DNA from 3 places in the Synechococcus sp. R50.1 genome. Region 1 is predicted to be linked to each of the others. Evidence: predicted binding sites of a transcription regulator. Region 1 holds the regulator's gene; each other region holds the start of a gene.
The links. Region 1 encodes NtcA, which controls nitrogen genes in cyanobacteria. Its sites were predicted from a motif close to GTANCNNNNGNTAC; they were not measured.

Region 1 (3,280 bases):
AGATGACATTTTCGTAGTAGCTGGTCGCTCCCTCACAAAACCACAGGCATTCCAGATAGTTTTCTTGGTTGTAGTCGATCTTTTCCAATGCCAGCGGACGCAGACGCTTGACATTCCAGGCATGAAACAACTCGTGGGCCAGCAAAGACAAAAAGCGCCGATAGGACTCCGGCTGATGCAGCTCCAGCCCAGAGTAAAGAAGGGTGGTGCTGTACTTGTGCTCAAGGCCACCAAATCCTCCCGGCGACAAATGCACAATGAACCAGTAGCGGTCGTAGGGTAGCCCACCGAAAAACGCGGCTGTGGTTTTGACAATCGCCTTAGCATCAGCGACAGCCCGCTCCACATCCAGAGTGCCCGCCCCCCAAACCACAAAGTAATGGGGGATCCCTTCCACCTCAAACGATTGCACTCGATGTGGACCCACCTCCACCGGGCTATCCACCAGCTCGTCATAGTCCTCTGCCACAAAAGACTGGCCGGAAGCGGGATCCCCAGAAGAGGAGATCAAAGGCCGCAAACTGGTGGCGATGTGCCAATCCGGCTTGGGGGGGATCACCGTCAAAGTGTAGGGTTCCCGCTCGCGACCGGGCACGTAGAGGAAGAGCGCTGCCCCGTTGAAATAGGCGTGGGTCAAATCCAGATGGTTCGTGCGCACCGTCAGCTCATAGGCATAGACCCGATAGCACACCTTCACAGCAGAAGAACCCGGCGGATCGATTTGCCAGGTATTCTTATCCACCTTCCGCCAGGCCAAAGGGATCCCTTGCTCAGTTGCCGCCTGAAACTCCTGCACATGACGGGCATACTCCCGCACCAAGTAGGATCCCGGCGTCCACACCGGCAGTCGCAGCCGCAAAGGCACCTCTGGATCCACCTCTTGGATCTGCAGTTCCACCTCCAGCAGGTGATTGGCCGGATCCGGCATCCGCACTGTGAAATGCTGGCGGCTCAGTTGAGAAGGTGCAGCAACGATAACCTCTGGGATCCCCATAGAACCCACCCTACCCTCTACTGCCAAGGGCTGGCGCAGCCCCCAGCGGCAATGGCTCCTATCCTAACCTCTGCCTTTGGCTGGAGAGCAGCAACGAGACTTAAAAATGTAGCGCGTGCTACAAAGATACCTAGGCAGAACCTTCTACTTTAGGGTAAATCTTGGTATCCTCGTAAATTCTGAAGTCAAGGGGTTGCAACCTAGCCTAATGCTTCTAGATTGATCTTAATAGGTTGATCTTAGGTATAAACTGACCTTAAAAGGTTGATGAGTATGGCGGTGGCCGTAGCGGAAAAATCTCTGATCACAGCCTTCAAGCAATTGGGAGGCCCTCACCATCCTCCGGTTATCGAAACGTTTGAGCGCGGGAAGACCATTTTTTTTCCAGGGGATCCGGCGGAGCGGGTTTACTTTTTGGTGAAGGGAGCCGTTAAGCTCTCGCGGGTCTACGAAATGGGAGAGGAAATCACAGTTGCCCTCCTGCGCGAAAACAGCATCTTCGGCGTGCTCTCCTTTATCACGGGACAGCGCTCCGACCGCTTTTATCACTCGGTGGCTTTTACACCTACCGAGTTACTCTCTCTGCCGATCGAGCAGGTGGAAAAATCCTTGCAGGAGAACGCCGAACTGGCCATGTTGCTGGTTAAAAGCCTGTCGTCCCGCATTTTGCAAACGGAGATGATGATCGAGACACTGGCTCATCGCGACATGGGATCCCGTCTGGTCAGCTTTTTGTTGATTCTCTGTCGCGATTTCGGGGTGCCTGGCCCAGATGGGGTCACCATCGATCTCAAGCTGTCTCACCAGGCCATTGCCGAGGCCATTGGCTCAACCCGCGTCACCATCACCCGCCTGTTGGGAGAGCTGCGCAAGAAGAAGTACATCTCCATTCACAAGAAGAAGATCACCGTACACGACCCGATGCGGCTGAGCCATCGCTTTGCCTAGAAGGAAGAGGAGAACACCTCCTGAGTAGCACCTTGCCCAGGCAAACCCCGCTCGACGGCTGGTTGAAGCTCTGGCCGGCCTATGTTCAATCTACTGCTGCAGCCTTGAAGAATCTCTGTGCCCGAAGGACAGACTTAAAGTTTTCTGGAAGCTGACCGGATCGCGGGCAAAAACCTACTAGTCTATGGGGGGATCTGGCTTTGGCCAGAGCTATCTAGCCAATTGCTGAGGTGTAACTGTGGAAACGGCCATCGAGTGGATTACCGCCCATGAGATCCTCGACTCGCGAGGGCGTCCCACCCTAGAAGCCCTGGTGGGTCTAGCCAATGGAGCAACGGGCTTGGCGCAGGTTCCCAGCGGTGCCTCGACCGGTACCTTCGAGGCCCATGAGCTGCGGGATGGGGATCCCAAACGCTACGGCGGTAAGGGCGTGCTGAGGGCGGTGGAAAACATCCTTGGCCCCATCCAGTCGGAGCTGCAGGGAGAAGATGCCCTCAACCAAGCCCGTATTGACCAGTTGCTGATCGACCTGGACGGCACCCCCAACAAGTCCCGCCTGGGGGCCAACGCTATTTTGGCAGTTTCTCTGGCGACAGCCAAAGCGGCTGCGGAAGCAGTGGGCTTGCCTCTTTACAAATACCTGGGGGGGCCCTTTGCCAACCTGCTGCCGGTGCCGCTGATGAACGTGCTCAACGGCGGCGCCCACGCCGACAACAACGTCGATATTCAAGAATTTATGCTTGTGCCCATTGGAGCGGCCAGCTTTCGCGAGGCGCTGCGCTACGGGGCTGAGGTGTTTGCGGTACTAAAACAAGTGCTGCAGCAGAAGGGGCTGTCCACCGGTGTGGGGGATGAAGGGGGGTTTGCTCCTGATCTCGACTCCAATGCGGCGGCTTTGGATCTGCTGATGACGGCTATTGAACAGGCAGGCTACAAACCGGGAGCAGATATCGCCTTGGCCTTGGATGTGGCCGCCAACGAGCTGCTGCAGGATGGGCAATATCACTTTGAGGGCAAAGCCCACAGCGCGGCTGATATGGTGGCTTACTACCAGCAACTGCTGGCCAACTATCCCATCCTTTCCATTGAAGATGGGCTAGCGGAAGAAGACTGGGCCGGTTGGCAAGCCATGACCGCTCAACTGGGATCCCGGGTACAGCTGGTGGGAGATGACCTGTTTGTAACCAACCTGACCCGCCTGCAAAAGGGTATCGACAGCGCCGCCGCCAACGCCATTTTGATCAAGCCCAACCAAATCGGCACCCTGACGGAGACCGTCTCGGCCATCCAATTGGCAGTTCAAGCCGGCTTTCGCACCATCATCAGCCACCGCTCTGG
Region 2 (3,280 bases), on a different contig from region 1:
CCGCTCTGGTGGGCCTGGGCACTTTGGTGGAAACGCCGATTGGGCTGCCGCTGCATCTGCCCCTGGTCCTTTTCTGGGGAATTGCCACCTTGGCGACGATTCTCTCTCCGGTTCCCTACGCAGCGCGGGATGGCTGGCTGAAGTTGACTCTCTACCTGGCTGGTTATCTGTTGTTGCATCGTCTGCTGCGCAAACCCCAATTCCGAGATGGGATTGTGGGATCCCTGCTTTTGGTCAGCTTGGTGATGGGGGTCTACGGCCTGCGGCAATACTTTTATGGGGCAGCAGAACTGGCCACCTGGGTGGATCCGGAGTCGGGCTTGGCAGGTCTGACGCGGGTGTACAGCTATCTGCGCAACCCAAATCTGTACGGGGGCTACTTGATCCCGGTCATTCCCCTGGGGCTGGCCGCCACTTGGATTTGGCCCAGTTGGGGAGCGAAACTCCTGGCCGGGTTTACGACGGCGGTGAACCTGATTTGCCTGTTGCTCACCTACAGTCGTGGCGCCTGGATTGGGGGGCTGGCCATGCTCACCCTGATGGCCGTGCTGTTGGCACAGTGGCATTCTGTCGATTTGCCAGCCCGCTGGCGGCGTTGGGCCTTGCCGGCCCTGTTGGGCGGAGGGGGGGCTGCTCTGTTGCTCGGAATCCTGACGGTACGCCCTCTGCGGCTGCGGGTGCAGAGCCTTTTTTGGGGGCGGCTAGACACCAGCAACAACTTTCGGATCAACGTCTGGGCGGCGGTGCTGGAGATGATCCGCGACTTTCCCATCTTGGGGATCGGCCCCGGCAATGTCGCCTTTAACCGCGTCTACCCCCTTTACCAACGAGGCAACTTCAGCGCCCTCGGAGCCTATTCGGTGCCTCTGCAGCTCACCGTGGAGACTGGCTTCATCGGCTCCTTAACTTTCGCCTGGTTCCTCTTGGTGCTCTGGGATCACGGCTGGAGATGCTGGAAAACTTTGCTCAACTTGCGGGATCCGCAGGGTCTATGGGTGGCAGCAGGCTTGGCCGCTTGCACCGGCATGATGGCCCACGGCTTGGTGGATACCATCTGGTATCGTCCCCAGGTACAAATGCTGTGGTGGCTTGCGGTAGCGCTTATTACAGCCAGCTTGGCCTCTCTCAGCCCTCAGCCGCTTACAGATGCTGGTGAGACGCCAGTGGGGACTTCCTCCCGTTAAGGTAGCTTAAGCTTGGCCTTCCGGTCTTGACGGGAGCAAATCCAGAGTGGTAAGCATCTTCAGTAGGAGATAAAAATGTATCTGTTTTTACAATTTGCAGGTGTCAGTAGTGTTAGAAATTAGCGGAATTGTCCGGGGTGCAGGAGGCAAATGAAAAAAATCGAGGCCGTAATCCGGCCATTCAAGTTGGATGAGGTCAAAATTGCTTTGGTCAATGCCGGAATTGTCGGCATGACTGTAAGTGAAGTGCGGGGCTTTGGTCGCCAAAAGGGACAAACCGAGCGTTATCGGGGATCCGAGTACACGGTAGAGTTCCTACAAAAGCTGAAAGTGGAGATCGTGGTTGAAGATGACCTGGTGGATACGGTGGTGGAGAAGCTGATTGCAGCGGCTCGCACCGGCGAAATCGGGGATGGCAAGATTTTCATCAGCCCCGTCGAAAAAACCATCCGCATCCGAACTGGCGAGCTCAACCAAGATGCCCTATGAGAAGGGATCACGTTCAGGGTTTGGGTTGCCCGGCCTGAGCCTCGTGTGAGTTTGCTTCATGTCTCTTTTGCTGTATATCTGATGAGGTGTTCTTGCCCTACTTTTCGGGTAATGTGTTGCGAGAAGTACTGTCACTTTAGGTGAGTCGAAAAGCATGAGTACGACAATGATCCAAAAGCTCAAGAGCCAGGTGCCCCAGTGGCTTTGGCGACCGGCCAAGTGGAGTCTGACTGCCGCTCTAATGGCTGCGCTGGTTTTTCTATTCGGCCAGGGAACTGCCTTTGCTCAAGAGGCCGAGGAAGTTCAGAAACACGCTGACGTTGTTTGGACGATCGTGTCGGCGGCCTTGGTGTTCTTCATGCAGGCAGGGTTCGCCATGGTGGAGACGGGCTTTACCCGCGCCAAGAATGCCGCCAACATCATGATGAAGAACTTGATGGACTTCTGCATGGGCTGTTGCGCCTTCTGGTTCATCGGGTTTGGCCTCATGTTCGGCAAAAGTGCTGGCTTCTTCGGCACTGACTGGTTTGCTTTTGGCTGGCAGCAGGCTTACGAGGCAGATGGCTGGCCCTTTACTTTCTTTGTCTTCCAGATGGTGTTTGCCGCTACCGCCGCCACCATTGTTTCCGGAGCGATGGCAGAGCGCACCAAGTTCTTGGCCTACTTGATCTACTCCATCGTTATTTCTGGGCTAATCTACCCCATCTCTGGGGGTTGGGCCTGGAACGGGCTGTTCGGCGACTACAACGGCGGCACAGCCGGCTGGCTGGAAAATCTGGGCTACATCGACTACGCCGGGTCGGGGGTGGTGCATTTGGTAGGGGGCGCTGCGGCCTTGGCAGGTGCGATCGCGCTTGGCCCTCGCATTGGCAAGTACGGCCCCAATGGAGAGCCGCGGGCTATTCCCGGCCACAACCTGCCGCTGGGGATGTTGGGGGTGTTTATCCTCGCCTTGGGCTGGATCGGGTTTAATGCCGGTTCCACCACTGCAGCCTCTGTCGATATTGGCTGGATTGCCATGAATACGCTGCTGGCAGCTTCGGCTGGAGCAATTGGGGCGATGTTCACCTCTTGGGTTCATTTTGGCAAGCCGGATATGACCTTTGCCGCCAACGGTGTCCTGGCCGGCTTGGTGGGGATCACTGCCCCTTGCGATAGCGTCCATCCTTTGGGTGCTCTGATCATCGGCTCGGTGGCCGGGATTCTGGTGGTGATTTCGGTGGTGATCCTGGATACGGTGCTGAAAATTGATGACCCGGTGGGCGCGATTTCGGTACACGGCACCTGTGGTATCTGGGGGGTGTTGGCAGCAGGGATCCCCTTCTTTGCCAATGCCAACTATGCTGAAGAGGTCACCTGGGCCCAATTTGGGGTACAAGTGGTGGGCGCTCTGGCCTACTTCCTCTGGCCCTTTATTACCTGCTTGATCCTGTTCTTTATCCTCAAGGCTGTAACCGGCCTGCGCACCAGCGCCGAGGAAGAGATCGCCGGTTTGGATGTGGGCGAGCATGGCAACGTGGCCTACCCCGACTTCGTTACTGCTGCCACCGATTCGGAGCAATCTTGAGCCGTTGTGCTCGGTCTGACCTGGGGTTGCCGGATCGGAG
Region 3 (3,280 bases), on a different contig from region 1:
GCCAGATGAGACAGCCCGTCTTGTTCATAACAGGCCAGGATGCGCCCATCGCCACAGAAGCCGTAGGTGCTCAGGCCAAACACCCACTGCGGCTCTCCAAACTCCGCTTCCATAGGGCAGAGGGGAATGGGGCCCTGGGGATCCCAGCGATAGAGGTTCCACCAGCCGCTGCAATCGGAAACAAAGTAGAGATCCCCTTGCGGTGACCACTGGGGCTGGAAGATCGACTCGGCAGGGCCACCGGCTAGCTTTTGAGGTTCTCCCAAGCTGCCGTCAGGGTTCACCTCAGACCGCCACAGCTCTGTGCCGTCCCAGGGCATTTGGGGGTGATCCCAGGTCAGCCATACCAAAGTCTGGCCATCGGGGCTGAGGCGAGGGTTGGCATAGAAATTGTGCCCAGAGGCCAAAACGCGCTGGGATCCGCTTTCCAAGTCAATCGAGACAAGGCTGTTTTCCGGCTCTCCCTGGCGGCTGTGATCTTCCCGCACACAGAGGATGCGTCCACGCGCCCGATCCACCACCCCATCTGCATAGCGATAGGGGCCTGCTTCCGTCAGGGGCTGGGGATCTGAACCCGGCAGCAGGCGGTAGAGCCGTTGGTCAGCGAAGTTGCAAAAATACACTACCCCTGCCGACACCCAATAAGCTCCACCCCCATACTCATGCACCCGCGTCCGCACATTGAAAGGTGCCGGTGTCAGCTCCACCAGGATCCCGTCGGCAGAGCGCCGCATCAACACATTGCGCCCTTTTTCTTGCGGGCGGCCCTCCGTCCAGTAGAGATCCCCCTGATCCCAAACCATCTGTCCCAAGCGCAGGGATCCCGTCACCACCAGGTCAGCGGTAATCGGGGATCGCCAAGATCCATAGCCGGCCTGCTGCACCATAGGCTGTTAATTCTCCACCCCAGAACCCCTATTATGCCGGCAGCAAGGGATCCCTGCCTCTGCCTGCAGCCTGCGGGGAAAGGGCTCGGATTCTGGGAAAAGGTATCCCACGATACAATTCTCTCCGGGCCGAATGGGTTTGATGGAACACGTTAAGGCAACAGGGATGCACAACGCTTTCTCGACTGCAGGATTAGCCTTTTCCTCTGTTGAGGTTGGGAAGGCATTCGGTGAAAGCCTCAGCTGAGCGCAGTTGGGCAGGTTCAACACATGGGCGAGGTGATGAGCTAAGTGCTTCCCTCTGTTGGCCGGGCTGCTGCAACAACTGGACTTCTTAATACCCTTTGCACTCACTTCGTTTCGGAGATCACCGATGGCTCTATCATTTAATCGTCGTCAAGTGCTGAAAATGGGCGCTCTGGCCGGAGCCGGGGCTGCCCTAGGGCCGCAGATCTGGGTGAAGCGATCCGTGCCCGCCTACGCCCAGGGAGAGACCATCCGCGTTGGCATTTTGCACTCCCTTAGCGGCACCATGGCCATTTCAGAAACCAGCGTGGTGGATGCGGAAAAGCTGGCCATCAAAGAGATCAATGCCGCCGGTGGGGTTTTGGGCAAGCAGATCGAGCCGATTATCGAGGATGGGGCTTCCGATTGGCCAACCTTTGCCGAGAAAGCCACCAAATTGATCGATGTGGACAAGGTGGCAACGGTATTCGGCTGCTGGACTTCGGCCAGTCGCAAAGCCGTGTTGCCGGTGTTTGAATCCAAGCAGCACCTGCTCTGGTATCCCGTGCAGTACGAAGGACAAGAGTGCTCCAAAAACATCTTCTACACCGGCGCTGCCCCCAACCAGCAGATCGAGCCTTCGGTGGAATGGCTGCTCAAGAACAAGGGCAAAGAGTTCTTCCTGGTGGGATCCGACTACGTGTTCCCCCGCACGGCCAACACCATCATCAAGGCCCAGTTGGAAGCCCTGGGGGGCAAGGTGGTGGGTGAAGACTATCTGCCTTTGGGCAACACAGAAGTTACTCCCATCATCAGCAAGATCCGGGCCGCTCTTCCCAATGGCGGTGTGATCTACAACAGCTTGAACGGCGACAGCAACGTGGCCTTTTTCAAACAGTTGAAAGGGGCAGGGCTGGGGCCGGATCGCTATCCTTCCATGTCCGTCAGCATTGCTGAAGAAGAGGTACAGGCCATCGGCCCCGAATTCTTGGAAGGGCACTTCGCCGCCTGGAACTACTTTATGACGGTGGATACGCCTGCCAACAAGAAGTTTGTGGAAGCTTTCAAGGCAGAATACGGCCAAAACCGCGTCACCAACGACCCGATGGAAGCCGCCTACATCATGGTTTACATCTGGAAGCAGGCAGTGGAAAAAGCGGGAACAGTGGAAATCGACGCCGTGCGGCAGGCAGCCTATGGCCAGACCTTTGATGCCCCAGAAGGCTTGGTAACCATGAACACCAATCACCACCTGACCAAGTATGTGCGGATCGGCCAGGTGCGCTCTGACGGTTTGTTTGATGTCATCTTTTCTACGGATGCCGTGGAGCCGCAGCCCTGGAACCAGTTTGTGGCAGAGACCAAGGGCTTTGCCTGCGATTGGTCAGATCCGGCCAAGGGCGGTCGCTACAAAGTCAGCTAGTCCTGGCCAGGGCTGGGATCCCTTGCCGTTTGGATAGGGTCGGGGATCCCGCCTAGATGCTCGGTTAGCCTCCCTAGTTTAGTTGGAAGGAGGATCCCCTGCCCATGACCTTGCTCCTGGACAGCTTGTTCAACGGCATTAGCATTGGCACCGTCTTGCTGATAGCCGCTCTGGGCTTGGCTATTGTTTTCGGCCTCATGGGGGTCATCAACATGGCCCATGGGGAGCTGATGATGTTGGGGGCCTACACCACTTTTGTGGTTCAAAATGCCTTTCGTCCCCTAGGGGATCCCTGGCGGGATCTGTACATCTTTCCAGCTTTGGTAGCTGCCTTTGCCGTCACGGCTCTGGTGGGACTAGCCCTGGAGCGGGGGGTGATTCGCTTTTTGTATGGCCGACCCTTGGAGACCCTTTTGGCCACCTGGGGCGTGAGCCTGATCCTGCAGCAGTTTGTGCGCAGCGTCAATTGGGTGCTGGCTTTCCGCTTGGGGGCCTTCGCGGTGCTCTTTTTTGGCGGCTGGTGGCTCTTGGCCAGGCGAACGGATTGGCCGCGCCTCAAAGGGTGGACGCTGGCGCTGCTACTGGTGCTTTCCACGGCAATTGCAGCGGTGGGGGGGCGGGTGCTGGCGCAAACCTATGCTTTAGCAGTCACTCAACCCTGGTTTGGAGCCCAGAACAAAGATGTGACCGCTCCCCGTTGGCTGGGGGGTGGGATCCCGGTGGGCAGCCTGTTTTTGCCCAATAC

Region 2: a site for NtcA is predicted at 1,262-1,275, ahead of NW870_RS08155 (P-II family nitrogen regulator). Genes of this name have one in related genera too.
Region 3: a site for NtcA is predicted at 990-1,003, ahead of urtA (urea ABC transporter substrate-binding protein). Genes of this name have one in related genera too.

What each region holds. Positions count from the first base shown of each region.
Region 1 is NZ_JANSIN010000055.1:11,065-14,344, forward strand. It holds gene NW870_RS11455 (M61 family metallopeptidase) at 1-994, opposite strand, end outside; gene ntcA (global nitrogen regulator NtcA) at 1,268-1,942, shown strand; gene eno (phosphopyruvate hydratase) at 2,181-3,280, shown strand, end outside.
Region 2 is NZ_JANSIN010000026.1:19,471-22,750, reverse strand. It holds gene NW870_RS08160 (IctB family putative bicarbonate transporter) at 1-1,184, shown strand, start outside; gene NW870_RS08155 (P-II family nitrogen regulator) at 1,335-1,673, shown strand; gene NW870_RS08150 (ammonium transporter) at 1,828-3,240, shown strand.
Region 3 is NZ_JANSIN010000022.1:10,081-13,360, forward strand. It holds gene NW870_RS07335 (S9 family peptidase) at 1-887, opposite strand, end outside; gene urtA (urea ABC transporter substrate-binding protein) at 1,261-2,535, shown strand; gene urtB (urea ABC transporter permease subunit UrtB) at 2,640-3,280, shown strand, end outside.